DNA from 2 places in the Thalassospira sp. ER-Se-21-Dark genome. Region 2 is predicted to be linked to the other one. Evidence: riboswitches for the same ligand, from Rfam matches in the RefSeq annotation. Region 2 holds a riboswitch; the other holds the start of a gene.
What was found. A riboswitch is a leader RNA that binds a small molecule or an ion and turns the genes downstream of it on or off. The one in region 2 is predicted to bind thiamine pyrophosphate.
Positions count from the first base shown of each region.

Region 1: another riboswitch for thiamine pyrophosphate. It lies ahead of FHI25_RS09610 (ABC transporter ATP-binding protein); the one in region 2 lies ahead of thiM (hydroxyethylthiazole kinase).

Region 1 is NZ_VDEZ01000002.1:411,522-426,888, reverse strand. Features, by position in the region: gene FHI25_RS09620 (citrate synthase) at 1-822, opposite strand, end outside; gene FHI25_RS09615 (CoA transferase) at 916-2,271, shown strand; TPP riboswitch at 2,341-2,452, shown strand; gene FHI25_RS09610 (ABC transporter ATP-binding protein) at 2,443-3,228, shown strand; gene FHI25_RS09605 (ABC transporter permease) at 3,225-4,034, shown strand; gene FHI25_RS09600 (ABC transporter substrate-binding protein) at 4,113-5,066, shown strand; gene FHI25_RS09595 (MBL fold metallo-hydrolase) at 5,277-6,329, shown strand; gene FHI25_RS09590 (hypothetical protein) at 6,421-7,272, shown strand; gene FHI25_RS09585 (FAD-binding oxidoreductase) at 7,308-8,621, opposite strand; gene FHI25_RS09580 (PLP-dependent aspartate aminotransferase family protein) at 8,989-10,143, shown strand; gene FHI25_RS09575 (ChaN family lipoprotein) at 10,179-11,228, shown strand; gene FHI25_RS09570 (hypothetical protein) at 11,260-11,820, opposite strand; gene FHI25_RS09565 (hypothetical protein) at 11,943-12,389, opposite strand; gene FHI25_RS09560 (adenine phosphoribosyltransferase) at 12,517-13,044, opposite strand; gene FHI25_RS09555 (hypothetical protein) at 13,206-13,439, opposite strand; gene FHI25_RS09550 (hypothetical protein) at 13,755-14,021, opposite strand; gene FHI25_RS09545 (HAMP domain-containing methyl-accepting chemotaxis protein) at 14,270-15,367, shown strand, end outside.
Region 2 is NZ_VDEZ01000001.1:1,081,814-1,097,180, reverse strand. Features, by position in the region: gene FHI25_RS04975 (FAD-dependent oxidoreductase) at 1-663, shown strand, start outside; gene FHI25_RS04970 (aminotransferase class III-fold pyridoxal phosphate-dependent enzyme) at 695-2,011, shown strand; gene FHI25_RS04965 (aldehyde dehydrogenase family protein) at 2,072-3,571, shown strand; gene FHI25_RS04960 (superoxide dismutase) at 3,706-4,311, opposite strand; gene FHI25_RS04955 (hypothetical protein) at 4,608-4,913, opposite strand; gene thiE (thiamine phosphate synthase) at 5,093-5,740, opposite strand; gene thiM (hydroxyethylthiazole kinase) at 5,737-6,546, opposite strand; TPP riboswitch at 6,617-6,723, opposite strand; gene FHI25_RS04940 (Tex family protein) at 6,840-9,203, opposite strand; gene FHI25_RS04935 (succinate dehydrogenase assembly factor 4) at 9,450-9,713, shown strand; gene rpe (ribulose-phosphate 3-epimerase) at 9,801-10,466, opposite strand; gene FHI25_RS04925 (transcription antitermination factor NusB) at 10,599-11,945, opposite strand; gene FHI25_RS04920 (glycosyltransferase family 4 protein) at 12,168-13,181, shown strand; gene FHI25_RS04915 (nucleoside-diphosphate sugar epimerase/dehydratase) at 13,306-15,255, shown strand.

The DNA of each region.
Region 1 (15,367 bases), on a different contig from region 2:
GGGATCAATCTTGCCACCAGCTTTTTCGACCTGATCCATCCATGCCCGACATCTCGGTGTCAGGCCGCCATGACGCGCACCCGACAGGGTCGACAACCCCGCCATCAGGGATGCCGGTATGGTTGCCCCGGCCGATGCCGCAACACGCACGGTATAGGCCGATGCATTAAGCTCGTGATCGGCACAAAGTACGAGGGCCCGACGCAACAGGTCCGGCGCATTTTCATGATCTGTCCATGCATTTGCCAAAACCAGATGGATCGGGCTTTTCCCGTCGTCTGAGACTCCGGCTGCGGCCAAGGCGCCAAGCCGAACAATCCGTGCCGCGCTCGGACGACCATCACCACGGGGCGATCCGGTCATAAGCTCAGCCAGCATCGCCACCATACGCTGCAGCGCCAGATCATGTTTGGCCGGAACAAAGTCCGGCACGGCATTCAACACAGGATCGCATCGAAGCCCGGCCAAAAGACCGGCTGCGTCCTCAAGCGTCATTGTGCGGGACAGTTCGACGGCGTTTTGACCGCGATAGTAAAACTGCCCATCGGCAATGCGGGTGATGTCCGACATTAGGATCGGCTCCCCCCAATCAATGGTCGAGGCCGCAACAGATTGCCGTGACCGTCCACGTCGTTTGCGATCATGCAGTTTGGCGACATCGCGCCGGTCATACAGGCTTTTGCGTGCATCACCCGGATGGGCAACAGCACGCACAATCCCCCTACTGACATAGGCGTAAAGCGTATCGCGCGATATGCCGACCTGCGCGCACACATCCGCTGCCGACAATGTGCAGAATGATCCGTCATCGAATTTTTTCATATTGATTATCTTGATCAAGATTGACGGTTTGTCCAGTCCGGCATGATGCTTTGGTCATTACTGGTTCCGCCCCTTGATAAAGGAAACGCCATCATGCCCAACTGTTTCACACCCCAGATCGCCAATGCCCTTGGCCTATCTGAAACACCTGAAATCACGACCATCGGCACAGATGCCTTACCGTCCTATTTCGCAGTCACCGAACTCGCCTGTGCAAGCATCGGGATGGCCGCCGCGACGATTTCAAACTGGCGCGCCCTTGAAACCGGATCAGACGCCCCGATAACGGTTGATCAGCGACTGGCGTCGAAATGGTTTAATATGACAATCCGCCCTCAAGGCTGGACATTGCCAAACGTCTGGGACCCGCTGGCGGGCGACTATCGAACGCGTGACGGGTGGATCCGGTTACATACCAACGCGCCACATCACCGCGCGGCGGCACTTTCTGTTCTGGGCGATTACGAAACCCGCGATGATCTGGCGATGGCTGTGCTGGACTGGCAAAGTGATATGCTTGAAAACGAAATTGTCGCGGCGAATGGCTGTGCCGCAACCATGCATAGCCTTGCGGAATGGCAGGCACATCCGCAAGGAATATCGATCGCCACCGATCCACTGATCTGCTGGGACCAGCACGCAAACACCAATTTCACCCCCGCGTCAATTGACCCGGCCCGCCCGCTGCGTGGCATCCGCGTTCTTGATCTGACCCGTATCTTGGCCGGCCCAGTCGCCGGGCGTTTTCTGGCAGCATTTGGTGCGGATGTGTTGCGCATCGACCCGCCAGGCTGGGATGAAGGTGCGGTCATTCCCGAAGTCACACTCGGCAAACGCTGTGCGGGACTTGATCTGCGGGACCGGGAAGACCGCAAGCTATTTGAAGAACTGATTAGCGGTGCTGACATCTTGCTGCATGGCTATCGCCCTGACGCCCTGCCTGAATTGGGGTATGACGCCAAAACGCTGCGTGCCATTAACCCGGCGCTGATTGATGTGACGCTGTCTGCCTATGGCTGGACCGGACCGTGGGCCAAACGACGCGGGTTTGACAGCCTTGTGCAAATGAGCTGCGGCATTGCCGATTGGGGGATGACACATTCAGGTTCTAAAAAGCCCCTACCGCTTCCGGTACAGGCGCTTGATCACGCGACGGGATATTTGATGGCGGCCAGCGCAGTTCACGCCCTGATCCGCCGCGCCGCCCATGGCGAGGTCACAACCGCCCGCCACTCATTGGCCCGAACAGCACATATGTTAAGCAAGACAGCAACGCCTGACTGCATTGGCATGATCACCGCGGAAACAGATGCCGATACTGCCCCAGATATGGAAGACACAGACTGTGGCCCGGCGCGACGCATCGCCTTTCCGGTCAGTATAGCAGGAACACCGCATCATTGGGATCATCCGGCGGGAAAGCTGCATCGTCATGGCGCGCACTGGTAAGCTGTGATCAGGATCAAGTCCAAGAACTGTTACAAAACTTGACGGCAGCGATTTGTCTGCGCATAGTCCCCTGATCTCCGGGGGGGCCGATCGTAAATCGGCTGAGAGGTTCGGTGTTGCCGAACGACCCTTTGAACCTGAACCGGTTAAGACCGGCGTAGGAAGGATCGAATGCGCAGCACAGAACACGCGCCCCAGATGGCGCAAAACAATCCAACCAGATTTGATATTGCGCTCCGTGCGGCCCGCGTGGCTTTCAACGGCGCCGATATTTTCCATGATCTTGACCTGACCTTGCAGGCGGGCAGTTTTACCTGTCTGCTCGGTCCAAGTGGTGTCGGCAAAAGCACGCTTTTGCGCTATTTCGCAGGCCTCGTCGAAGGCGATGTTAGCGGTACCATCACCTGTTCGGACAAGATCGCGCTTAACGGTCGGGTTGCCTATATGGCGCAACAGGACCTGCTCTTGCCATGGCGCAGTGTTCTTGAAAATGTCGTACTCGGTGCTGTTCTCCGCGATGAAAAACCCGATTATGAGAAAGCCTCACATTTACTGACCGAAGTCGGATTGCGTGATGCGGCAGACCTGCGCCCGGCTGAACTGTCTGGTGGCATGAAACAGCGTGCGGCCCTTGCCCGCACATTGATGGAAGATCGCCCGGTCGTTTTGATGGACGAACCGTTCTCGGCGCTTGATCCGCTCAATCGTCTGCGTTTGCAGGAACTGGCCGCACGGGTTCTGCGCGGCAAGACGGTGTTGCTTGTGACCCACGACCCGCTTGAGGCATTGCGCCTTGGCGATCGCGTTCATGTCCTGACCGGCAGCCCGGCACAATTGCAAGATGCCATCACGCCCAAGGGCCAAAGCCCGCGCAACATTGCCGACCCCGAAATCCTGGCACAGCAGGCCGAACTGCTCGGCCAACTCGGTGCCGAGCGGTCGGAGGGCGCGGCATGAGCACCCAAAACAATCCTCATACCAATAAAGCACTGTCGGAGCACCGCTGGCTGATCCTTGCGCGGCCGCTGATTATTATCTTTGCGCTGATTGCCACCTGGCAGATGCTGGTGATTGTAACCGGTGCACCGAAATACATGCTGCCACCGCCAGCTGACGTTTGGCATACCCTAGTCGCGCGTCATGCCGTCCTGCTTGATCATGCGAAATACACCATTGCTGAAACCGTGATCGGCCTGTTTGCCGGTGCCGCCCTTGGCACGCTGGCCGCGATCCCGATGGCGCTGTTTTCGCCGGTGCGTTTCTGGCTGATGCCGATCCTGTTGGTATCGCAGGCCATTCCGTTCTTTGCCCTGGCGCCGCTTCTGGTTCTCTGGCTTGGCTTTGGTCTGGCATCCAAAATCGCCATGGCCGCATTGATCATTTTCTTCCCGGTGACGGTTGCGTTCTTTGATGGCCTGTCACGGACGGAAACCGGCTGGCTTGATCTGGCGCGCACCATGGGGGCAAGTCGTTGGCGACTTTTGACCAATATCCGATTGCCCGCAGCCCTGCCCGCCTTTGCATCGGGTTTTCGGGTCGCCACCGCCGTTGCCCCGATCGGGGCGGTGATTGGCGAATGGGTCGGGTCCAGTCACGGGCTGGGTTATCTGATGCTGCATGCCAATGCGCGGGTTCAGATCGATATGGTTTTTGCCTGTCTTCTGATCCTTTGCGCGTTTTCGATCACGCAATATTTCATTGTCGATCGCGTGCTGCGCGCGGCCCTGCCCTGGCAACCCGACAGCCTGAAACCGGTTCGGTAAGACACGACACGCCTGCCTGTTTGGCAGCTTCTTAAATCTTCATACTATTTATTTGGCGCATCTTACGGAGGTTCATCCATGTCACGCCTTAAATCCATGATCACCGCGACCGCACTGGGCGCACTTGTTCTTGGAACGTCTTCAACCGCCTTTGCGGCGGACAAGCTGGTCATACTTCTTGACTGGTTTGTGAACCCCGATCACGCACCGCTGATTGTTGCCAAGGAAAAGGGCTTTTTTGCCAATCATGATCTGGATGTCGAACTGATCGAACCATCCGATCCGTCGGCCCCGCCGCGCCTTGTTGCTGCCGGTCAGGGCGATGTTGCCGTGAACTATCAGCCACAGCTTCATGTTCAGGCCGCAGAAGGCCTGCCCCTGACCCGTATCGGGACACTGGTTGCCACCCCGCTTAACAGCCTGATCGTCCTTGAAGACGGCCCGATCAAGGAAATCGCCGATCTGAAAGGCAAGAAAATCGGTTATTCCCTGGCCGGCTTCGAGGATGCGCTTCTTGGTACCATGCTGGGCAATCATGGGGTTTCGATTGACGATGTTGAGCTGATCAATGTGAACTTCTCGCTTTCGCCGTCGCTATATTCCGGTCAGGTGGATGCGATCATTGGCGGCTATCGCAATTTCGAGCTCAACCAGATGGAAATCGAAGGCAAACCGGGCAAGGCATTTTATGTCGAGGAAGAGGGCGTCCCGCCCTATGACGAGTTGATCCTGACCGTGCGTAACGACAAGGTCGATGACCCGCGTTATGCCCGCATGCTGGCCGCCCTTGAAGAAGGTGTTCAGTACCTGATCAACCATCCTGATGACAGCTGGCAGGCCTTTATTGCCGCCTATCCGAACCTTGATGATGAACTCAATATCAAGGCATGGGCCGATACCCTGCCACGCTTTGCACTGCGTCCGGCCGCCCTTGATAAGGCGCGCTATGCCCGCTTTGCCGATTACATGGTCAAACAGGGGTTGATCACCGAAACCCCGGCGCTTGAAACCTATGCAACCGTGATCGAATAAAATTCAGTCCCCCCTGCTTTCGCAAGGCTCGCCCCAGCAACTGCGAAAGCATTGGTCTGCACCCCGCATGGGCAGACCAGCAAGAAAGGCCGGAATGTGTGTCCCGCGTTCCGGCCTTTCGCTTGCGCAGGTCAAATTCCCAGTTACCATATGGTCACCCGTACAAAAAGCAGAATGGCGACCACATTCAAACCGGATCAGGACCCAAAAGTGCCGCAGCAAACAAAACCAGCCCATCACACCGATAGCGGCTTTGAAAACCGTCACCCCCTGCCCGATCCGGTCAAACGGTCGTTCTGGCATTTCCTGAAACGGCGCTATTTCGGTGATTACAACTGGCCGAAGGCCAAGCATCAGGTCGGTAAAATCCCGACCGAAACACCTGATCATGACGCCATCCACAACCCGGACCCGAGCCGCCTGCAAGTCACATGGGTCGGCCATGCCACGGTTCTGGTGCAATATAGCGGGCTTAATATCCTGACCGATCCGGTGTTTTCCGACCGTGCATCACCGTTCAAGCGACTTGGTCCGAAACGCTATACCCGACCGGGCCTTGCCATCGACCAGTTGCCCAAGCTTGATCTGGTGTTGCTGTCGCATAATCACTATGACCATTTCGACCTGGCCAGCCTGACGCACCTTGGCAACGCGCCGGGTTATGTCTTGCCGCTGAAGAATGGTGCACTTCTGGAAAAGGCGGGCATTCGTGCTGATCGTTATGTCGAACTGGATTGGGATGAAAGCCATCATCACGATGATCTGAAAATCACCCACGTGCCATCGAACCACTGGTCAAGCCGCACCACCAAGGACCGCAAGGAAATGCTGTGGGGTGGCTATATCCTTGAGTTCGGCGATGGCTATCGGTTCTATTTTGTCGGCGATACCGGCTGGAACGAAGCCCTGTTTACGGAAATGGGCGCGATCCACGGCGGGATTGATTTTGGCTTGATCCCCATCGGGGCCTATGACCCGCGCGACTTCATGCGCAATGCACATTGCAACCCCGAAGAAGCCATTCAGATCATGCAGAAAATGGGCGTCAAACAGGCGCTTGCCATTCATTGGGGGACGTTTGTTCTGACGTCTGAGCCGGTGGATGAGCCGCCGGTCCGGTTGGCCGCGGCCCGTAAGGATAGCGGGATTGCAGATGGCGATTTCGTTGCCCCACCAATCGGCGCCACCCGGTTCTTTGATGGCAAAGCCGCACCCGCATCGACAACCACGCAAAAGGTCGAGCATACGGCGTCTGGCTCATAGCAGCCCTATCAAGTTCGGTTTGGTGGTTTTTCAAACTGCATGCTAAGCATCAATGATTGCGTCACAAAACCGTAACATTGGTCGCCCCGCCATGAGTTTGACTGTCTTTCTTGCTGTAATGGGTGCTGCCCTGATGCACGCCGTGTGGAATGCACTGGTCAAGGGCGGCTCGGACAAATTGATGAACATGACGGCAATCGTGCTGGGCCATACGCCGATTGTACTGACCCTGTTGCCGTTTGTTGACCTTCCTGCCCCCGAAAGCTGGCCTTATCTGCTGACCTCCGTCGGGCTTCATATCGGCTATCAGTTGTTTCTGATCCTGGCGTATCGTTTGGGCGATCTCAGCCAGGTTTATCCGATAGCACGCGGGTCTTCGCCGCTGATTGTTGCGGCAGTGTCCGCGTTGATCATGGGGGTTACCCTGCATGTCAGTGAGTGGCTGGCGATTGTAATCATCGGGGTCGGCATCATCAGCATGTGCATAACGCGACAAGCCGATGGCCTGCGTAACCGCAATGCTGCCCTTGCCGCGATCATCACGGGTTGTTTCATCAGCAGCTATTCACTGGTAGATGGCACCGGTGCAAGGCTGGCTGGAACGGCGCTTGGCTATTACAGCTATCAGACGATTGGCAACGTTGTGATCTTTGCCGTGATCGTGACCTTCATGCGCCCGCGCATCCTTGCCGATATCGCGCGATCTGGAAAAAAGGTCTTTGCGATTGGCGGCACCGCATCCTTTGCGGCCTATGCCACTGTGATGTGGGCCTTTACACAGGCGCCGATCCCGCTTGTGGTCGCCCTTCGCGAAACCGGCATTGTCTTTGCCCTTCTGATCGGGGTGTTCTTCATGGGCGAGAAGCTTAATCTTGTGAAGCTGTCCTCAACCATGATGACGCTGGGCGGGGCGATTATCCTGCGTCTGGCACGCAGCCTGTAACCGCCCTTGCCCAATATCAGTTTCAGAACACGCGATCAGACCCGTGTCCGCGGAACACGGCGGGTGCTGTCTTCGAACCGGGCAAGTTCCATGCCCTTTAGCGTGATGGATGGTTGCCCTGTGGTGATCCAGTCGGCCAGCACCTTGCCCACCACCGGCCCCATGGCAAACCCATGGCCCGAGAAGCCAGATGCGACAAAGAAATGCCTGGGGTTGTCGAACTGATCGATCACCGGCACGGCATCCGGGGTGACATCAATGTCCCCCGCCCAGGTATCGACGATGCCGACTTTCTTGATCTGTGGCAGGACCTTTTGCAGATTACGCATCGCGTTTTTAACCCGCACCTCATACGGCTGTGCCTGATTGGTGCGTCGCCCGATCATGGGTTGCCGTGATGCATCCGATCCCGGCAGGCGATCCACCAGATCATCAAAGAACCGCTTGTTAAAGTGGAACTTGAAGGTCGCCCAGTTATCAAACAGTCCCGGCATGAAATCACGGGCATACTTGAACCGGCCCAGTGTCAAATCAATGTCGGTCATGAATTCATCGGCGATATTCATCGACCCATCTGCGCGTTGACGAAACGCCAGACCAGCCGCCAGTGTGCCCGCGGCCGAGATATCAGGCACGGGTGTGGTACGGATCACCGTCCCGCGTGTGGTTTGCTGCGGCAAACGCCGCCCGAACTTGGCGACGAATTTATGCGTCGCAGCCCCGGCAGCACAGATGACGTATTTGCATTTGATTTCGCCCTGTTCGGACACCACCGAACTGATCGCGCCGGCCTCTGTTTCAATCGAAAGCGCGCCGCAGCCCTCGGCAATCACAGCACCCAATTCACTGGCGCGCTTGGCAATTGCCGGGGCTGCCTTTTTCGGTTCGGCCTGCCCGTCTGAGGGCGTGTAGATCCCGCCAACACCCGGTGTTGTGATCCCCGGTGTCAGTTTTTCGACCCCCTTGGGGTCAAGGACCTGGGTTTCGATGCCAAAGTGTTTGGTGTCGTTAATCCAGCCTTCGAATTCCGACATTTCCTTGTCATCGCGGGCAACAAACAGCACCCCGCCCTGACGCCATTCCAGATCGGCATTCAGTTCCTTTTCAAGACCTTGCCAGATCTTGTTGCATTCAATCATTAATGGCAGTTCAACCGGGTCACGCCCCTGTTGGCGGACAAAACCCCAGGCACGACCGGACTGGTGTGACGCGATGGTATCCTTTTCCAGAAGCACGACTTTCATGCCGGCCTTGGTCAGGTAATAGGCGCAAGATGACCCGTGAATGCCGCCGCCGATGACAACGACGTCGCATTCCTTTGGCAGGGTGATTTTGGGATAATTCGTCATGTGGGGACCTAAGGTCAGGAGTGGTTAATTTGGTTCGAATAGTCGCTCAGATTTGTGCGGATACGCGGAGCCAAACCGATGGAAGATATTTATCTTTCAAGGTTTTGCAACAAAGTAGCCCGTGCAAATCTGAGCGATCCGAAGGACAGAATTTATATTTGCAAACTCCGACGTCAAACCCCTTGAGCGGGATACCAACCCGCCCAGCGGGATTTTTCTTAGATTTCACAAATATAAATTCTGCCATTCCAATCAAATTAACCGCTCCTGACCTTAAAGATCAGTTTTGGTGGCAATTCAATTTGGTGTGTGGCGGGAACCACGTTATGTTGCGCGCCAACAAATCTCAACCAAATCAGGTGCCACCATGTCTGATCATACAAAAAAACAGTCCCCCGCCACCGTAAGTGCACAGGCCCTTGGCTGGGTCGATGAAGCCACCAAATCCGTCACACCGCCGCTTTATCCGTCGACAACGTTCGAACGCAACACGGACCTGAGTTACCATGACGGGCGCTGCTATACGCGTGCGGACAATCCGACCTATGATCAGGCCTGTGCGGTCCTGAATGAACTTGAAGGCGGTTCTGAAACCCGCCTGTTTGCATCGGGCATGGCAGCCGCCGTCGCGGTTTTGCATGCGTTGAACCCGGGTGATCATGTCGTCGCGCCGAAGGTGATGTATTGGGCGCTGCGCAGCTTCATGCTTGATAGTGGTGTACGTGCTGGACTGTCATTTGACTTTGTCGATAACGCCGATATTGCCGATTGGGACAAGCACATCGTTGCCGGCAAGACCAAGCTGGTCTGGCTTGAAACCCCGGCCAACCCGGATTGGCAAATCACCGATATCGCCGCGGCTGCCAAACTGGCCAAGGCCGCAGGCGCAGTTGTTGCCGTTGATAATACGGTTGCCACACCGCTTTTGACCCGTCCGATTGATTTTGGTGCCGATATCGTCATGCATTCGGCGACCAAATATCTGAACGGTCACAGTGACGTTTTGGCGGGATCCTTGACCACTGCCAAGGACAGCGAATTCTGGCAGCGTGTTTGCAAACAGCACGCATCGGGCGGTGCCGTTCTGGGCGTGTTTGAAACCTGGCTTTTGCTGCGCGGGATGCGCACCCTTTCGATCCGTGTCGAGCGCGCCAGTGCCAATGCCATGGCAATCGCCAAACATTTCGAAAGCCATCCGGAAATCGAACAGGTTCAGTATCCCGGCCTTGAGAGCCATGTTGGTCATGACATTGCCAAAAAACAGATGTCAGGTGGTTTTGGCGGGATGTTGTCGCTGCGCGTCAAGGGTGGTGAAAAGCGTGCGGTTGATTTCCACAACCAGTGCAAACTGTTTAAACGCGCGACATCGCTTGGCGGGGTTGAAAGCCTGATCGAACATCGATCCTCGGTCGAAGGTCCGACCAGCCCGGTACCGGCAGACCTTCTGCGTCTTTCGGTCGGGATCGAAGATTGTGGTGATCTTGTTAACGACCTTGAAACGGCCTTGCGCTTAAGCAAATAAAACACACACGTTTTCAATCAGGAATCAACTGATCGATGCCCAAGTCGATGCCGATCCAAATCGCAGTCAGATCATGGACACGTGCTGTTAAACGCAGTGTCGGTATCTCTGTGGTTGCGCTGGCATCGACTATCCTTCCCGTCGCCCCGACGGTTGCGCATGATAGCAATACCCCCCAGGGCAGTCTGACCGACGTCAATGCCCTGCCCCCGGCGCCGGGTTTGATTTTTGACGTGGTGGCTGGCGAATACATCATGTTTGATACGCTGGTGGAACGGCTGTCAGGTCGCAAATATATCCTGATTGGTGAAAAGCACGACAATCCCATCCACCATCACCATCAGGCACAGCTGGTCAATGCACTCAGCAAGTCGGATCAGCGTGAACGTGCGATTGTCTGGGAAATGTTTACCCGTGATCAGCAGGCATCGCTTGAAGACAGCTGGCAGACGCTTCCGGTTTCGGAACTCGGACCGGCGATGGCGTGGGAAGATCGCGGTTGGCCGTCATGGCATGACTATGCGCCGATTGCGCAGGCTGCACGCGACAACGGTTTGATGATGGTGGCGGGTAATCTGCCCGATGATCTGCTTAAACCCATGATCAGCAATGGCAACGATGCCCTGCCCGATGATCTGGCTGCCAAGCTTGATTTGCCAGATATGCCGACAGAAATACTAAATCGCTTCAATGTCGAAATCGCCGAGGGGCATTGCAATATGTTGCCCGAAAGCATGCTGGGTGGTTTTTCCGCCGTTCAGTTTGCCCGCGATGCGTCGCTTGCGCGTGCGATGAGCGATGCGGCAAATATTGACGGCATTGATGGTGCCTTCCTGATTGCGGGTGCCATGCATGTCCGCCACAGCATTGCCACCCCCTGGCATTTGCAGCGCTATGAACCGGATCTTGCGGCGCGCGATATCGCAGTCGTCAGCCTAATCGAGGCCGATGATCCCGGCCCGGACGCGTCAAGCGTCGAAGATTACGCCATGCGGTTTGGCGCACCCGACGATATCGATTTCATGTGGTTTACCAATGACATCGCGCGTGGCGATCCGTGCGAGAACCTGGGAATGGGGCAATAACCCCAAAACCCGTTCAGCCAAGCTTTTCGGATTATTTGATCTTGCGCGGCAACCAGTCGGTGGTCGCAACCGGTTTGCCTTTGTGGGAGCGCATAACACGCGGGCGCACGACTTCCTTGGCCTCGGGCGTGGTCGCGGTTTTGCGGACCGAGGCATAAAATTCAACCAGTTCGTCGAACGGGATGATCGTTCCGATCCCTTCCTTGTAGGCCTTGGTAAAGGGCGGATGATTGCGCACGGTCACGCTGAGATGTTCGACCGTGTGATGACCAAACTGCGCCCAGATGCTTTCAAGAAAATGTATGGTTTTCGGATCAACCGATTTCAGCCGCACATCAGGCCGGGATTCTTCCATCACGGCATAAAGGTTCGGTTCGACCGGGCCGAATTCCTCGGCCACAAAAATGGCCGGCATCAACATGTTGCCGTGATAGTTCGCGCCGTAATAGGCCTGCGCCAGATACAACAAACGATGCAGCTTTTGGGGCTGCAGATATTCGTTGTCATTGAGTGCGAGGTCAATGAACCTGAATGCGGCATCAAATACCGTATTGAGAACCGGCTTGTTCTTCATGCTGTGCCCGATGGTCATGGGATACGATCACGTGTTGCCACGGATCATAAAACCTATGGCAGATACCAACAAGCATCACCGATCAGGTTTTTAAATTTTCGGGAAAAGCAAAGGTTTGCAGTGCCTATGGACAGGCCTATCTAAACGGTCGCATCCAGATGCTTGCCGCGCACGCCCACACCGTGGGCCACCGCATTGACCACCGCATAAAACGATGTACCGCTATTGGCCGACAGGTCAAACGGGATCGACGGATCAAGCAGGCTGGCAAAATCGATCTCGCTGGGCATATCGACAGCACCCTCGCGATCACTTGCGCGACGGGCAGCTGACAGGTTGCGCTGTTCGGTGCGCTGGTCTTTCTGTTCACCGGGATTGCCCTGCCCGGATTGACGTTTGTTTTTGCCATCGACATAGGCATTAAACAGAATACCGTCATCATCCGGGTCATAGGTGTAGTTCTGAGACGATGCCTCAACCTGATTATCCCGGTCGGCCGTTGCCACACCGCGCGCACCAGCAGGCGCAAGTCGGCCATACTGGCCAACCTGTGAAACTGTCTGTGCGTTTTGGACCGGTGCGATCATGTTCCTCTGCCTTGGCGAAAGACCGATATGGGCTAAGACCTAATTCAACCCATGCATTATACATGAATATATAGTGATACGGCAGGAAATTCGCAATTCCCGCCACTCACCTTAGTTTCCCTGCGTCTTAATCGCCTTCGAATTCGACAAGATGGAATTCTTCGATACCGCGATCGCGGATTTTCTGCGCCCCGCCAAGATCCGGCAAATCAATGATAAAGGCGCACCCTGCGACCTCTGCCCCGATCTTTTCGACCAGATCAATCGCGGCAAGGGCAGTGCCACCGGTGGCAATCAGATCATCCATAATCAGAACACGACTGCCCGGTTTGACGGCGTCCTTGTGGATTTCGATGACGTCGGTGCCATATTCGAGTTCGTACTCGACACCGACTGTTTCAGCCGGGAGCTTGCCCTGCTTGCGGATGGTGACGAAACCGACACCAAGGGCCACGGCAACCGCCGGACCGATCACAAAGCCACGCGCTTCGATCCCGGCGATCATATCGATCTTCTTGTCCTGGAATTCGGCGGCGAAGCTGTCAATCACTTCGCTAAGACCATAGGGGTCCTCGAACAGCGTCGTGATATCCCGAAACATGATGCCCTTTTTCGGGTAATCGGGAATGGTACGAATCAACGACTTGATCGACATGGGATACTCCGGCCAGATATCAGGAAATACGACGTCGCAGATCAAAAGCCATGACTATCACGGCCAGATCACATACGGCGTCACTTGATGCCTGAAACAGAGTGAATTGGCAAGGTACATCCCATAACCCGTACCTTGCCGGAGCCGAGCTTTTAACCGCGTCAAGCCGCGTGCGGTGTGGACAGACGCGGGTTGATATGTGCGACAGACGGTACCGCCGCAACAAAGTCATTGGCGAGCTTCTTGCTGATTTCTGCGCGTGTTCCACGCGGCAAGCCGGTTTGCGCCGCCTGACGATTGCCCCAAACGGCCCGGTAAAGGCGATAATCATGGTCATTGATCTGACCGAATACTTTTTCGACTTCCATCAGAGTCTGGACGTAACTCTTTTTCATGTCAGTCATCCTGTTGCTCGTTGGTTTTCGACGGTTTTGCCCATCGAATTTTGTCGCATCTATTTTTGTGATGCGGCGTTTACAGAAGCCATATAGTCCTAACTTCATGGCCGCTCAACTGCAGCACGGTGACAAGATCAGGAAGAATTTGTGACAGTTTGCCCAATTCTTCCGATGCCCTAAAATCAGCCTTTCCTGAGGTTAGAAGATTTCTGCCAGTTTGCGGCTTACCAGCCACATAAAAACGGCCCGTCTTCAAAACAGAAGACAGGCCGAAAAAAATTCGATCAATGCGCAAACGACGCGCCCAGAACGCTAGTTCAGTTTTTTGGCCGCTTCGGCCTGCTTGGCTTCTTCGTCAATCTGCTTTTGCAGGGCATCGCCGTATTCACCGTATATCCGGCCCTCAAGCGACAGCTCCAGAAAACGGATGTAATCGTTCTGGTCGGTGATCTTTGCGCGCGCGACTTCGATCACGTCAAACGGGCTTGCCGCATCCAGACCGTATTTGCGGATCAGTTCCAGCATTTCTGCAGTGATCTGATCAAGCTTCTTGCGGGTGTCGCTATAGGAAAGCGTCATCAGATTGTCCTGTGTATCGAATGTGTTTGTTTGGCTGGTTATGCCTGTTTGTCGTTGGGCTTGCAAGCCCCGCAACGTTGAAAACAGCCCGTTTGGCGATACGAACTATACCAATTCAATTCGCCCCGCTTGAGGCATATCAAAGCACTTTTTCCGCGATCATGCATGGTTCACAAGCCCGCAAAACAGAACAAAAAAACATCCTGTTTCGCCGGGTTTATTGAAGCCTATGCCATCGGGGAGTTACCATGCGCATCCTGTCTGCCTTCAACGCCATGAGCATTCGCAAACGCTTTATGTGGGCGTCCGCATTTGGCGTCTCTACCACTGTGATTATTGCGCTTTTGATGATGACTGTGGTCGAGGAAAAAGCCATGGATGAAAAGCTTCATCAGCTAAGTGAAAACGAGCTGACGTCGCTGCATGCGCTGATTGTCAACGTGATGGCCGCCCGCCCCGATGATGTCGACGATATCGGCATTCAGGTTTTCAACAACTGGTTTGACAGCCGCAATGGTGACTATCCGGGCGAACTTTGGTCCGCATGGGGACCAACCACCATGGCCTATATGGAAGAATTCGGCGAGAAGCCGCTTAAGACCCCGCGTGACGAGATCGATATCGAGGCCATCGAAACCGGCAAGATGATTGGCCGTTATACCGATAATGGCACCTATCGCCTTTCGATGCCGATTGTACTGGGTGAAACCAAGGGTGCGGATCGCGAAGTTTGCTTTAGCTGCCATGGCGCGATGGAGGCCGACACCGGCGACGTAATCGCCGTTCTGTCCTCAAGCCTTTCCGTCGCACCCGAACAGGAAAAAACCAACCGTATCCTGATCGGTATTGTTCTGGGCGGCCTTGCAATCGCGATTGCCACCATCATTGGTATGCGGGTGTTACTGTCACGCATTGTCACCGGTCCGCTTTCTGATCTGGGCAATGACATGAACGCGCTGGCTGATGGCAATACCAACTTTGAAATCAATGCCCTGTCGCGCCAGGATGAAATCGGCGAAATGGCGAAATCGGTTGATGTCTTCCGCACCAATGCGATTGCTAAAAAACAGATGGAAGCCGAACAGAAAGAAGAATCCCGGCGCCGCGAAGAACGCATGCAAAGCCTTGAACGCCATATCGGCAGTTTCGAAGGCGTGATTGCGCAAATCGTCGGTGCGGTCTCGGCCTCGGCCGAACGCATGCAGACCACGGCACGCGGCCTTGTCGATTCAGCCGACCGGGCCAGCAAAAGTGCTACCACGGTTGCCGCCGCATCCGAACAAGCAACGGTCAATGTCCGTACTGTGGCCGATGCCGCCGACCATCTGTCTGAATCAATTTCCCAG
Region 2 (15,367 bases):
TACATTGACGGCGAAGTCGTCGATGTCATGCGGGATGGTGATCAGGTCACCGGTGTGGTTCTGAAAGACGGTCGTCGTTTCGGCTGTGGCCAGCTTGTCAATGCGGCGGGCACGGGTGGGTCAAAGGTTGCCCGGATGGCGGGTCTTGAAATTCCGGTCGAGCCACGCAAACGCTGCATCTTTGTATTCAACTGCCGGGACGCGGAAGACATCAGCGCATCCTGCCCGATGCTGATTGATCCAAGCGGACTTTATGTCCGTCCGGAAGGCGAGTTCTTTATTACCGGCATTGCCCCACCCAAGGATCGCGATCCGGAATGCTGGGATTTCGACGTCGATCACAGCCTGTTTGACGACATCATCTGGCCGGGCCTGTATGAGCGGTGTGAACGGTTTGAGGCGATCAAGGTCGTCAATGCCTGGGCGGGTCATTATTCCTATAACCTGCTGGATCAGAACGCGATTTTGGGCCGCCATACGGATGTTAAAAACTTCATATTTGCCAACGGGTTCTCGGGCCATGGGCTGCAACAAAGCCCGGCGGTTGGCCGTGGCATTGCCGAACTGATCGCAACAAACGGCTATGAAACCCTTGATCTGTCGGTGTTTGGCTATGAGCGCATTCGCGACAATGCGCCGGTGCTTGAACTGAACGTTATTTAAATCAACATCAAAAAGGTCGGAGCAGCCCCACATGCCCCGTGACGAAAACACCAAACCAGCCCAGGACAGCACGCAGATGCGCGACCGCGCAATCGCGTCGGTATCGGCCGGCGTGCGCAATGTGCATCCGGTCTATCTTGATCGCGCGCTCAATGCCGAGGCATGGGATGTCGAAGGCAAACGCTATATCGATTTCATTGGCGGGATCGGTGTTTTGACTGTCGGGCATCGCAATCCGGTGGTGATGGAACGCGTTGCTGCTCAGTGCGAACGGTTTACCCACAGCTGCTATAATGCCCTGCCGCATGAACCCTATGTCGCGGTAACGGAGTGGCTGGCAGCAAACTGCCCGATTGAAGGTCCCGCAAAATCAATGCTGACCAATTCCGGGGCAGAGGCGATGGAAAACGCGCTGAAGCTTGCGCGCGCCTTTACCGGTCACACCGGGGTGATCGCCTTTGAGGGCGGCTTCCATGGCAGGACGCTTGCGACCCTTGCCCTGACGGGCAAAACCAAACCCTATAAAACCGGGCTTGGTCCATTGCCGGGGCCGGTTTGGCATCTGCCATATCCTTGCCCCGAAACCGGTGTATCGGTTGATGATGCGATGGCCGCCATCGCCAAGCTGTTTGCTGTTTCCGCCGATCCGGCGTCGGTCGGGGCGGTGGTGATTGAACCCGTTCAGGGCGAAGGCGGTTTTCGTGCTGCGGATGGCGCGTTTCTTGTCGCCCTGCGCCGCCTGTGTGATGAAAACGGCATGGTTCTGATTGCCGATGAAATCCAGTCGGGTTTTGCCCGGACGGGTAAGATGTTTGCCGTTGAGCATGCCGGCGTTGCGCCCGATATCCTTGTCATGGGCAAGGGCATTGGCGGGGGCTTTCCGCTGGCCGCAATCACCGGTGCCGAGGATGTCATGAATGCGTTGGCCCCGGGCGGGCTTGGCGGCACCTATTCCGGCAATCCGGTGGCGTGCGCGGCAGCGACCGGCGTGTTTGAGGTTTTGGAAACCGACAAGCTGACCGCCCGTGCCAAGCAGCTCGGTGAAAAATACGCCACCCATATCGCATGGTTGCGCGATCTGCCCGGTGGGCATGTGATCGGCAACATGCGCGGGATCGGGGCAATGCGTGCCTTTGAATTGATTGCAGGTGACGGCAAGCCGTCACCCAAACGTCTGCAATGCTTGTTGCAACTGGCCCGTGATAACGGGCTATTGTTAATGCCAAGTGGCGAACACGCCAATGTGGTGCGCCTGCTGGCACCTTTGACCATTCCGTTTGATCAGGTTGATGAGGCCTTTGCCATCATCGCCAAACTGCTGCCCAAGGTAGCCGATATCAAGGATTGAACAGAGATCGAATTTGCCGGTGATCCGCGCCGGAAAGTTTAAAACGAAGGGAGTTTTACTGTGAGCTACAAATCCATTCTGACCGAACTTGGTCTGTCCGAAGCAGAGATTGCCAACGGCACCCTCAGTGTCCAGACCCCGGTTGACGGTTCGGAATTCGCAAGTGTCACCGAAACCACCCCGGCCGAGATGACAGATGTCATCGGCAATGCCAAAAAGGCATTTGGCGCATGGCGTCAGGTTCCCGGTCCGCGTCGCGGCGAGCTGGTGCGTCTTCTGGGTGAAGAACTGCGTGCAGCCAAGGAGCCGCTGGGCCGTCTTGTGTCGCTTGAATGCGGCAAGATCTATCAGGAAGGTCTTGGCGAAGTTCAGGAAATGATCGATATCTGCGACTTCGCGCTTGGCCTGTCGCGTCAGCTTTACGGTCTGACCATCGCGTCCGAACGTCCGGGGCACAAGATGATGGAAAACTGGCATCCGCTGGGTGTTGTTGGCCTGATTACCGCGTTCAACTTCCCGGTTGCGCCGTGGGCATGGAACACCGCCCTAGCACTGGCTTGTGGCAATGCTGTGATCTGGAAACCGTCGGAAAAGACCCCGGTCACAGCCCTTGCGTGCCAGAAGATCCTCGAAAAGGCGATTGCCAAATTCGGTGATGCACCGGCCAACCTGCATCAGGTTGTTGTTGGTGATCGTGAAATCGGTGAAATCATGACCGACAGCCGTGACGTCGCGCTGATTTCAGCCACCGGTTCTACCCGCATGGGCCGCGAAGTTGCCCCGCGTGTTGCGCAGCGCTTTGGCCGCACCATTCTTGAGCTTGGCGGCAACAACGCCATGATCGTGACCCCGTCGGCCGATCTGGATATGACCGTGCGTGCAGTTGTGTTCTCCGCAGTTGGCACCTGTGGTCAGCGTTGCACGTCACTTCGTCGTCTGATTGTTCACAAGGACGTCAAGGATCAACTTCTGCCGAAAATCATTGCGGCTTACAAGTCGGTGAAAATTGGCGATCCGCTGGCCGATGGTGTTCTGGTTGGTCCACTGATTGATGAAGAAGCCTACACCAACATGCAGACTGCGCTTGCCAATGCCAAGAAAGACGGCGGCACCGTGCATGGCGGCGAACGTACCTTGGAATCGGAATACCCGAATGCGTTTTATGTCACCCCGTCAGTGGTTGAAATGCCGGGTCAGACCGAGACCGTGAAGCACGAGACCTTTGCACCGATCCTTTATGTCATGACCTACGAGACGCTTGAAGAAGCCATCGCGCTTCAGAATGACGTCCCGCAGGGTCTGTCGTCGTGCATCTTCTCGACCGATCTGCGTGAAACCGAACTGTTCCTGTCCTCGGTTGGTTCCGATTGCGGTATCGCCAACGTCAATATCGGCCCGTCCGGTGCGGAAATCGGTGGTGCCTTCGGTGGTGAAAAAGAAACCGGTGGCGGTCGTGAATCCGGTTCGGACGCATGGAAAGGTTATATGCGCCGCGCAACCAACACCATCAACTACTCCCGCGAGCTGCCGCTGGCTCAGGGTATTAAATTCGATATCTGATCACGCACCTGATTATGTTCGATCCAAACCCCGCCGGTTCGCTGGCGGGGTTTTTCTTTGTTTGTGTTGCGCGCACAAAAAAGCGGCCCCCGGAGGAGCCGCTTTTTGTAATTCAGTCTCAAAGCGTCGGCGGATTAGCCAGCTTTGGAGAAACGCTCTGCAACATATTCCCAGTTTACCAGGTCGTTCAGGAACGCCTTGATGTAGTCCGGGCGACGGTTGCGGTAATCGATGTAGTAGGAGTGTTCCCAAACGTCGCAACCCAGAAGCGGGGTCATGCCGTGAACCAGCGGGTTTTCAGCATTGGGGGTGCCAGAAACGACCAGTTTGCCTGACTTGTTCATCGACAGCCACGCCCAGCCGGAACCAAACTGGCCAACACCGGCGGTGGTGAAGGCTTCTTTGAAAGCATCAACCGAGCCGAAGTCTTCGACGATTTTCTTTTCGAGTTCGCCCGGGATGTTGCCACCGCCATTCGGCTTCATCATGTTCCAGAACTCGATGTGGTTCCAGTGCTGACCGACCTGGTTGAACAGCTTGGCCTTGTCCTTGTCGCCATAGGTTGCAACGACGAGTTCCTCAAGCGACTTGCCTTCAAGACCGCTGCCTTCGAGCAGTTTGTTGCCGGTTTCGACATAAGCATTGTGGTGCTTGTCGTGGTGGAACTCGAGGGTTTCAGCCGACATATACGGGTCAAGCGCGTCGTATGCGTACGGAAGTGCTGGGAGTTCAAGTGCCATGATACAGTTCCTCGACTTTCATTATTAATCTGTGCGGTAACGCAACATATCCCTTTTTGCGCCGTCGATAAAAGTGAAAATCCCGTGCAACATCTTGGAAACCTTTGTTGCAGGGCCGACTTGCGCATCCGGGTCGTTACCCGTGCTACTTTATCTAGCACGCACGAGCGTTTATGCAACGCATCGCCACATTACCTTTGAATGGTTCGATATATGATGAACATTCAGGCCATCAAAACGTTCCCGGATTTTCCGGAAAAATTTGAACGGTTTGGGTCTTGGCGCAGGCGGGATGCCTACTCTTTGTAGAGTCCTACCATCTTCTGGCTTTCGTCGCCATTTGTCAGTGTGACATCGTAGTCGCCGCGTTCAAGCGACGAGATGTCAATCTTGCACGGGAACCGGACGCAATCGCGCCTGATGGCGATGGTGCCATCCGGGTGGCGCAGCGTCACTTCACCCCGGACCATTTCGGAATGGATGGTAACGCTGTCGGTGGTCGGTTTGGGTGCGACCTTGATTGCAGCCAGCCCGGCTGTCGTGATCGTCATAAGCCCAATCAGGGCAATGGCAACCGGCTTACTACGCAGAGATCTCAGCATGGCTTCCTCGCGCGGTTGTTCTTGGTTGATGCCTGATAACTTGCGCTACGAAGCCGAAAAATTAACGGCGCAAATGGGGCATTTCCGTGCCGGTCATTGTTATTTGGGCGCAACAGCCATGCGTTTTGCGCCCCATAACAGCCCTGATCATTGCAGATCGGAACCACGAAAGCCCAAGGTTACTGCGACAGATAAGCCCGCGCTGATTTGAGTTTTTGGGCAATATATGCGGCGGCCTGTTTTGGATCGGGCTGCCCACAAATCGCCGAGACAACGGCAATGCCGTCAGCACCGCTTTCAAGTGCCGGCAGGGCGTGTTCGCCCTTAAGCCCGCCAATCGCAACCGATGGCAGGCCGACCATCCGCACCAGCTTTTCAAGCCCGTCAAAGCCGATCGCCGGTTTATGGTCGGGCTTGGTTGCGGTGGCAAATATCGGTCCGATACCGACATAATCGACAATGCTGTGGTCCACCTTTTGCGCGACATCTTCGCTTTCAATCGACAGGCCGATGATTTTGTCCGGGCCAAGGCGGTCGCGGGCAATTTGCGATGGCAGATCATCCTGACCGACATGCAGGCCATGTGCGCCAATGGCAATGGCGGCATCAATGTCGTCATTCACGATCAGTGGTATGTTGGTGCCTTCCATCGCCTTCATCAATTCCCGACCAACGCGAATGAGGCCCTCGGTCCCGGCCTTTTTATCGCGCAGCTGAATGAGGGTGGCACCGCCTGCAATCGCGGCCATCGTGGTTTCCACCATCGAATGGTCGCGACACAGATCGGTATCAAGCACGAGATAAAGCGATAGATCAAACGACTTCATTGAACATTGACCTGAAGGTTCTTGGCATAAGTCGCGCCATCAAGGCGATGCAGGCCATCGATAAAGGCGGTCATGAAGGATGCTGGGCCGTTTGCCGTTTTGGCGGCGATTTCACCCGCCACGGCAAAATTGCCAAGGGCGGCAATGGTGGCTTCAAACGCCTGATCGGGTGCAACCGCAAGATAGGCGCCAACAAGTGCGGTCAGCGAACAGCCTGTGGCGGTGATTTTCGGCATCAGGTCCGAACCACCGGCAATGCGTACCGAGCGCGAGCCATCGGTGACGAAATCCACTTCGCCAGTGACGGCAACAACAGCACTTTGCGCGCTGGCAAGGTTGCGTGCGGCTTCTTCAGCCTGTTCGACCGGATCGCCACTATCGACCCCCTGACCGGCACTTTGACCGCCACCAAGGGCAATGATTTCCGATGCGTTACCGCGAATGACCGTGGGTTTGAGTTTCAAAAGCGTTGCCACAGTGTCCCGGCGATAGCCGGTGGCAAAATGCGCTACCGGATCAAGCACCCAGGGCTTGCCAGCTTTATTGGCCGATCTGGCTGCTGCGATCATGCCTTCGACCCAGTTGGGCGACAGGGTGCCGATATTGACCGTCAGCGCACTGGCAATCGCGGCAAATTCGCCGGATTCTTCAGGCGTGTGAACCATCGCGGGCGAGGCACCCGCAGCCAACAGGACATTGGCGGCATAGTTCATCGCGACATAGTTTGTGATGCACTGAACCAGCGGATTGGTCGCGCGCATCCGTTCAAAAAGATCGGTCGCGGTCTGGGAAATTTCGGTCGTCATGTCGAGGCTCCAATGCAGAAACTTTGCGTATGGAGACCCAGTTCGAAGTCGGAAAGATGGAGAACGCCGTAATCCGCGTTCGCACCGTCCCTACGCCAGTATGAACTGGATCAGGTTCAAAGGGTCACTGCGCGGCAGTTTCTCAGCCCCCTTGTCGGGGCTCCCCTTGGTGAGTGCTCAACATGGGTTTTAAACTGTCTTCTGTCAATTCATCCGATCGGCATGACTGCGCAAAAGAAAAACGGCGGAATGGTATATGCCATCCCGCCGTTTCGAAGCCTTTTTGCGATAGGTTATTTGCGACGTTCCATCGCGGCCTTGAGTGCGGCGGCCATTGCACCGCCATCGCCGCCAGCGTTGCCACCGGCATTGCCACGACCTTGGCCGCCCTGATGGCGCGGGCCTGACGAATGCTGCGGACGGTTGCCGCGCGGTGCATCGCCGCGATTGTCGGCGCGCTTTTCACGCGTGGCTTCGTAATCCGGTGCGGATTTCATCGAAAGCCCGATACGTTTGCGCGGCGCATCAACTTCCATGACAGTGACCGACACAATCTGACCGGCCTTGACCACCTGACGGGGATCCTCGACGAACTTGTCTGCAAGTTGGGAAATATGAACAAGGCCATCCTGATGCACACCGATATCAACAAACGCCCCAAAGTTGGTGACGTTGGTGACCGTACCTTCAAGCTTCATGCCGGTGCGCAGATCCTTGATCTCATTCACACCCTCGGTGAATTTGGCGGTCTTGAATTCCGGGCGCGGGTCACGACCGGGTTTGTCGAGCTCGGCAATGATGTCGCGGATGGTCGGGACACCAAATGTGTCATCAGCGAAATCTTCGGGGCGGAGTGTCTTGATAAAGGCCGAATCGCCGATCAGTTCTGCCAACGGCTTGGCGGCGTTGGCACTGATTTTTTCGACCAGCGGATAGGCTTCCGGGTGCACAGCCGATGCATCAAGCGGATTGTTGGCGCCGCGAATACGCAAGAAGCCCGCACATTGCTCGAACGCCTTTGGTCCAAGACGCTCGACCTTTTTAAGATCCGCACGCGACTGGAACGCGCCGTTGGAGTCGCGATAACCGACAATATTGCGCGCCAGCGTTTCGGTCAGGCCAGCCACACGGGTCAAAAGCGGGATGGATGCGGTGTTAAGGTCCACACCGACACCGTTCACGCAATCCTCAACCACAGCATCAAGCGACCGGGCCAGTTTGGTTTCCGATACGTCGTGCTGATATTGCCCGACACCGATGGATTTCGGCTCGATCTTCACCAGTTCTGCCAGCGGGTCTTGCAGGCGGCGTGCGATGGAGGCTGCACCACGAAGCGACACATCAAGGTCGGGGAATTCTTCTGCGGCAAACTGCGATGCGGAATAAACAGACGCACCGGCTTCGTTGACGATCACCTTGGTGGCCTTGAGTGCTGGGAAGCGTTTAAGCATCTGACCGGCAAGTTCGTCGGTTTCACGTGAAAACGTCCCGTTACCAATCGCGATCAGTTCGATCTGATGGCGGGCCGCCAGTGCAGCCATGGTGTTGATCGCGCCTTCGACGTCATTGCGCGGCTGGAAGGGATAAACCGTTGCGGTATCGACCAGCTTGCCCGTGGCATCAACCACTGCAACCTTGACCCCGGTACGCACACCCGGATCAAGACCCATGGTCGCCTTTTGCCCCGCAGGGGCGGCCAGCAAAAGGTCTTTCAGGTTATCGGCAAAGACCTTGATCGCACCTTCCTCGGCGGAGTCACGAAGGGTGCCAAACAGATCAAGCTCGATTGACAACGACAGTTTGACGCGCCAGGTCCAGCGCACGGTGTCCATCAACCATTTGTCAGCGGCACGACCCTTATCGGTGATGCCAACATGGGCGGCAATCATGACCTCGGCCCGGCCCGGTTGGCCGCGCGGACGGTCTTCGTCTTCTTTGCCAAGGGTCAGTTTCAGCTGCAGGATGTCTTCATTCCGGCCCCGGAAAAGGGCCAGCGCACGATGTGACGGGCAGGTTTTGATTTTTTCGGAATGCTCGAAATAGTCCGAGAATTTTGCCCCTTCGGCCTGTTTGCCCTCGATCACGGACGCGGTGATTTCACCTTCTTTCCACAGATGGTCACGCAGCTTGGCAACAAGGTCGGCATCCTCGGCAAAGCGTTCCATCAGGATCTGGCGCGCGCCATCAAGGGCGGCCTTGGTGTCCTCAATGCCTTTTTCGGCATCAACGAATTTGGTGGCTTCGGTTTCCGGATCAAGCGTCGGGTCGTTAAACAGGCTATCGGCCAGTGGCTCCAGCCCGGCTTCGCGGGCAATCTGGGCCTTGGTGCGGCGCTTTTTCTTATAGGGCAGATATAAATCTTCGAGGCGGGTCTTGGTGTCGGCCTCGTTGATTGCGGCCTCAAGTTCCGGCGTCAGTTTTTCCTGTTCGCGGATGCTCTCAAGCACGGATGCGCGGCGTTCTTCAAGCTCGGTCAGATAGCGCAGGCGTTCTTCCAGCGTACGAAGTTGGGTGTCATCAAGCCCGCCGGTTTTTTCTTTACGGTAACGGGCGATGAACGGAACGGTGGAGCCTTCATTGAGCATCTCGATGGTGGCAATGACCTGTTCCGGACGAACCGAAAGTTCTTCGGCGATACGCTGGGGAATTGGACGCATGGTTTCTCCTTGTTTTGCTCGTATGCTTGGAATAACGGCTTTGAGCGCACTGGGAAAGAGTCTGTTTTTGCCAAAATTTTGAGCGCATCCACATCAGGATTCGCTGTTTGATTCCAAAGGCCTGAAATCACACGGCTTTGTGTGGCCTTGACAGCGGTGGCATGCGGACTTGCCGATGCCGGTCTGGGACGCTATTTCTTTGGCAAATGTGATTTATCGGGCCAAGCCCAAAGCAGGAGAAGCCGAATGGCTGGAAAGTTCCGCGAAACCGTCATTCATGAAGTTCCCAAGGAAAAGACAGAACCGCAGGCCGATACCAATGCGGCATCTGAAGAGATCGCCGGAGCAGAAGAAGCACCCAAGCTTTCGCAGGACGCGATCAATGCGCTAAATGAGGCCAAGGCCGCCAAGGAAGCCGCCGCCAAGGCGCGTGAAATTGGCGGACCCAAAGGTCCGGAACCGACCCGATTTGGCGATTGGGAAAACAAGGGCCGATGCATCGATTTCTGATTGCAGTGCGCACAAGACAGTTACGAAAAAGGCCGGAGCATCTTGCACCGGCCTTTTCTCATTTCAGGTCATCAACACGGCTGTGACTTAGGCGCCGCGGATGGCCTTGATGTTGTTGGCGTACTCGCCGGGGCCGCCTTTGAAGGTGGCGGAGCCTGCGACCAGAACGTTGGCACCGGCTTCGATCACCTTGGGCGCGATTTCCGGGTTCACGCCACCATCGACTTCAAGGTCGATATCACGGCCGGTGGCATCAATCATCTTGCGGATGCGTTTGATTTTCTCAAGCTGGCTCGGAATAAATTTCTGGCCGCCAAAGCCAGGGTTCACAGTCATGACCAGAACCAGATCGACCATGTCCATGACATATTCAATCACACTTTCCGGGGTCGACGGGTTGAGCGAGACACCAGCCTTTTTGCCCAGTGACTTGATCAGCTGCAGCGAGCGATGCAGGTGCGGGCCAGCTTCGGCGTGGATGGTGATGATGTCAGAACCGGCATTTGCAAATGCCTCGATATAGGGATCGACCGGTGCGATCATCAGATGCACGTCAAACACCTTGTCACTATGCGGGCGCAGTGCCTTGACCACGTCCGGGCCAATGGTGATGTTCGGTACATAGTGGCCATCCATCACATCGATATGGATATAGTCAGCACCGGCTTCGTCAACAGCGCGGACATCAACGCCAAGCTGGGCGAAATCGGCCGAAAGGATCGAAGGTGCAATTTTAATGTTTGACGTGGTCATGCGTCACAGGTCCTGAAGCGATATGGGATACGGGAAATTCGCGGCCTTCATACCCCAGATTGCACCCCATGTCACCCGAATGGGACTCATGGCTGTCTTGTGTGCGTCAAACTATGATCTTGTGGCTGAAAATCAGGATTTTTTGACAAGGCGGGCACAGAAAAAGCCATCCATGCCGCCAAAATCGGTCATGTGAATCGGCAGAATGCGCAATTCACCGGCATCGTTTATTGCCTCATCCCAACCACCCAGTTCGTCGGCGGTGATGGCTTTGCGTTCATAGTTCGGATGATCCGCCAGGAACGATTTGACCTGATGTTCGCCTTCTTCGGGTTGCAGCGAACAGGTGCAATAGATCAGCTCTCCCCCAACATTCAAAAGCTTGTCCGCCTGATTAAGCAGCTTGGTCTGAATGGGAAGAAGCGATTGCATCAGCTTGTCATTCTGACGCAGCAGAATGTCCGGATGGCGGCGAATGGTGCCGGTGGCTGAACAGGGCGCATCAAGCAAAACCGCATCGGCGCGTGACGTATCAGGCGCAAGATCGGTGGCATCGCCGGTTACGACAGCTGCACCAAGCGATACACGCTCTAGGTTTTCAAACACGCGTTTCAGGCGACCTTCGGATTTATCGACCGCAATTGCACTCGCACCAAGGGATGCAAGCTGCATCGTCTTGCCGCCCGGTGCGGCGCACAGGTCATAGATGGTTTTGTCCTTGTAGGCCGAAAACAGGGTTGCCGGAATGGCAGCGGCTGCGTCCTGCACCCACCAGTCGCCATCCTTGTAACCCGGAAGATCACGGATACGGCGACCCGGTTCAAGTCGCACCGATCCGGTCGGCAGGACAATGCCATCCATCTTTTCGGCCCACTCGGCGGTCTGACTGCGATCCTTGATCGACAGATCCAGCATCGCGTGGCCAAGGCTTGCCTCGGCAATGCCTTGCGCGATCTCGGCACCATAGGCCTTTTTCCAGGATCCGCGCAGCCATGCCGGGATGTTGAGCTGCCAGTCTTCGACACCTTCGGGCCATTCAAAGCCGTCACGCTGCAAGCCACGCAGAACCGCATTGATCAGTTTGGTGTATTTATGCAAACCCGCATCACGCGCGAGATTGACCGTACTGTCGACCGCACCGTAGTCAGGCGTATCCATAAAGAACAGCTGCGCCACACCAAGCCGCAAGATGTTGGTCAAGCGTGCTGCGACCCGGTCCTGTGGTGGTTGATAACGCGGGGCAAGCACGGCATCAATTTCGCCCAGATGGCGCAGCGTGGTGCCCAGCAATTGACGCAGGAAATTACGATCAAGCGACGGCAGACCATAGCCATGCTTTGACAGAAGCTCGTCCAATGTCACTTCACCGCCGCGCAATTCCTGCAGGGTTTTAAGCGCAAGCATGCGCGGATCGGGTGCCTCTACCGCCTGTTTGCGGGGGGCTTTGCGCGGGGATGGACGGGAACGACGTTCTGCCAAAGGGATATCTCCGGTTTCGGTTTATGTGCAGTAGTTAAGCGCAGCATGGCAAACTGTAAAGCATCAAGCACGGTTTTGCGCGACATGGCTGCTCTGTGCGGCTGTGTCGGGAATGGTGCAGGATTGTGGGGCTGACAGGGTGAAAAGCCTTGTGATAGGGAATGGGTCCGGCTAATCCAGACGGATCAATCTGACGGGGACAGGGACAAGGGCGATCCAACGATGACTTTTGCCGGACTTGCGACCTTTGCAAGCATCTTTCTGGTCGGCTCGATGTTGCTGACGTGGGTGGTGCTGAATTATCTGCGGCGCAAGGCGATCCTTGATATGCCAAATCACCGTTCCAGTCACGCTGTACCGACCCCGCGTGGTGGCGGGCTTGCCGTGACGCCGCTTCTGATTTTGCTGGTGGCAGGTGTTTTTGTCTTTACCGGTGTTTCGGCTGTTGGTGACTGGCTGATGCTGGCCGCTTGCGCTGGGCTTGGGTTGCTCAGTTGGCTTGATGATCGTCATGACCTGTCCGCGGCTAAGCGCTTTGCCTTGCAATTTGTTGCGGTGATTATTGGCATGCTGGCCCTTGATAAACCGGTTCTTGGCGGACTGGTGCCGATGTGGCTGGATCACGTGTTGGTGGTTTTGGCATGGGTGTGGTTCATCAATCTGTTCAATTTCATGGATGGGGTTGACGGGATTACCGGTGTCGAAGCCGGTTCAATCGGCCTTGGGATTTTTGTCCTCGCCCTTTTTGTGCCGTTGCCGCAATTCATCGCGCTTGGCTATATCGGGCTTGGCATTCTTGCGATCATGATCGGGTTTCTGATCTGGAACTGGCATCCGGCAAAACTGTTTCTTGGCGATGTCGGGTCAATCCCGCTTGGCTTTATTCTGGGATGGCTGTTGTTAAAGGTCGCCTCCGAAGGGGCTTGGGCCATCGCGCTGATTTTGCCATCCTACTATCTGTTTGATGCAACATTTACCCTGATCAAACGCGCCTTGCGGCGCGAGAAAATCTGGCAAGCCCATCGCGAACATTTCTATCAGAAAGCGACCCAGCGTGGGTTTTCGCATGCCCGGGTGTCGATCATGATCCTTGTCAGCAACCTTATTCTGATTGCTGTTTGCTTTGCCCAAAGTGATACGCCGGACTGGATGCGGGTGATTGCAGCACTGATCGTTGTGCTTGGTCTGGTTGGCATGATGGTGCGGATGCCTGTGCGCGAAACACCCGGCACCTGATCGATCAGACTATTACGTGCATTGCTTGACTTGATGTGAGCAGAGCGCGAAAAGAAACCCTTATCCGTCTGTCGCCAAGCGGGTATATCCTTATAAAAACAGAAATCTGCCGGTAAGGGACCGCATGCTGCGAATATTTCAGCGAAGCCATATTGCCTTTGTCCATGACATCATCATGGCGGCAATCTCCTTCCCGTTAGCCTTGTATCTGCGGGTCGGGGATGGCGTGGTGTATTATGCGCCCCATAATATTCTGTTTTCGTCGGGGATTTTCACGCTGATCGCAGCCGTGTCCTTCTGGTGTTTTGGTCTGTATCGCGGCATTTGGCGCTATGCATCGCTCAACGATGTCATCCGTATTGCCAAGGCCGTATCAGTTGCTGTCGCGGTTCTTTTCATAGTTCTGTTTCTGACCACACGTTTGGACTGGATGCCACGTTCGGCGCCAATCATTCAGTGGTTCCTTCTGATGGCCTTGCTTGGGGGGGCACGCCTGACCTATCGGATTGCCAAGGATAAATCGACGGCACGTGCACTGGTGCGTCAGGGAACAGCACGTGTTCCGGTCTTGTTGATCGGGGCGGGCGATGAAGCCGAAGCCTTCATCCGTGAAACTGAACGATCCGCCAATACTCCGTTCAAGGTGATTGGCATCGTTTCGCTGACTCAAGGCCGGGTCGGGCGAAACATGCATGGCGTTGACGTTCTGGCGACTGTCGATCAGCTCGAAGATGTCATTCAGAAATTACAAAAGGGCAGGCACGGCTTGCCGCGCCGGTTGGTGCTGAGTGGGGATGCACTGCGTCATGAAGATAGCGCCAAGTGGGTCGAGATTGCTGATCGCTATGGCATGACTTTGGCCCGTTTGCCCAAGCTGGGCGATCTGCGCGAAGGCCTGGCCGATCCGCTGCAAATCCGCCCGGTGGCGATTGAAGATTTGCTTGGTCGCCCACAGGCCAGATTGGATCGTGATCGCGTGCGCGAAATGATTGCCGGCAAGCGGGTTCTGGTGACTGGCGCTGGCGGGTCAATTGGTTCGGAACTGGTGCGTCAGATCGCATCCTATGGCCCAGACAGCCTGACCTTATTGGATGCCGGGGAATTCCAGCTTTACGCCATTGATATGGAAATGGCGGAAAAATACCCTGATTTGCCGCGTGAGAGCATACTGGGCGATGTCCGCGATCAAACCCGGATTGGTCAGGTTTTTGATCTCTACAAGCCCGAAATCGTATTCCATGCGGCGGCTTACAAACATGTGCCGCTGGTCGAACACAATCCCAATGAAGGCATTCTGACCAACACGCTGGGCACGCGAAATGTGGCTGAAGCCTGCCGTGCCGCTGGTGTAGGCACAATGGTTCTGATTTCAACCGACAAGGCGGTGAATCCGGCCAATGTCATGGGGGCATCAAAACGTCTGGCGGAATGTTATTGTCAGGCGCTGGAAACCTTGCCGCTTGATCAGCGCGGCTCGACCCGGTTTGTGACTGTGCGTTTTGGCAATGTTCTGGGTTCTACCGGATCTGTTGTGCCCCTGTTCAAGCGTCAGCTTGAGGCAGGTGGACCGCTGACCGTGACCCACGAAGGTATCACCCGTTACTTCATGACCATTGCCGAGGCGGTCGAGCTTGTTTTGCAATCTGCGGAGCTGGGGCGCCACGGGGTGACCGAGGGCGGGAAGATCTTCGTACTTGATATGGGCCGTCCGGTCAAAATCATCGATCTGGCGCGACAGATGATCCTGTTGTCGGGCTTGCAGCCGGACAAGGATGTGGAAATCAAGGTTACCGGCTTGCGCCCGGGTGAGAAGCTTTATGAAGAGCTCTTCCATGATTCCGAACCACCGGTCCCGACCGAGACCGATGGGGTGCTTTTGGCTGCCCCGCGTGTGGTGGATTATGGCCTGATCAAGCAGGTCTTTGATGCTTTGGAAGACAGTGCCACCAACCGAAACACTTCCAAAACGCTGGAGCTGATCAGCCAATTGGTGCCTGAATTCCAGCCGCCCGAGATCGGTGTGAAGTCGATCTTTGCAGATAGCAACGGCGGCGAAGCCGAGGCAGCCTCTTAAAAGATGCTTCTCACCGCATTTCCAATTATTGTTTCGATGATCTGCATGTTCATTCTTTGATGGAATGAATTCGTGCAAAATTGTCGTTTGTCATGCCCGAAACCGGACCATA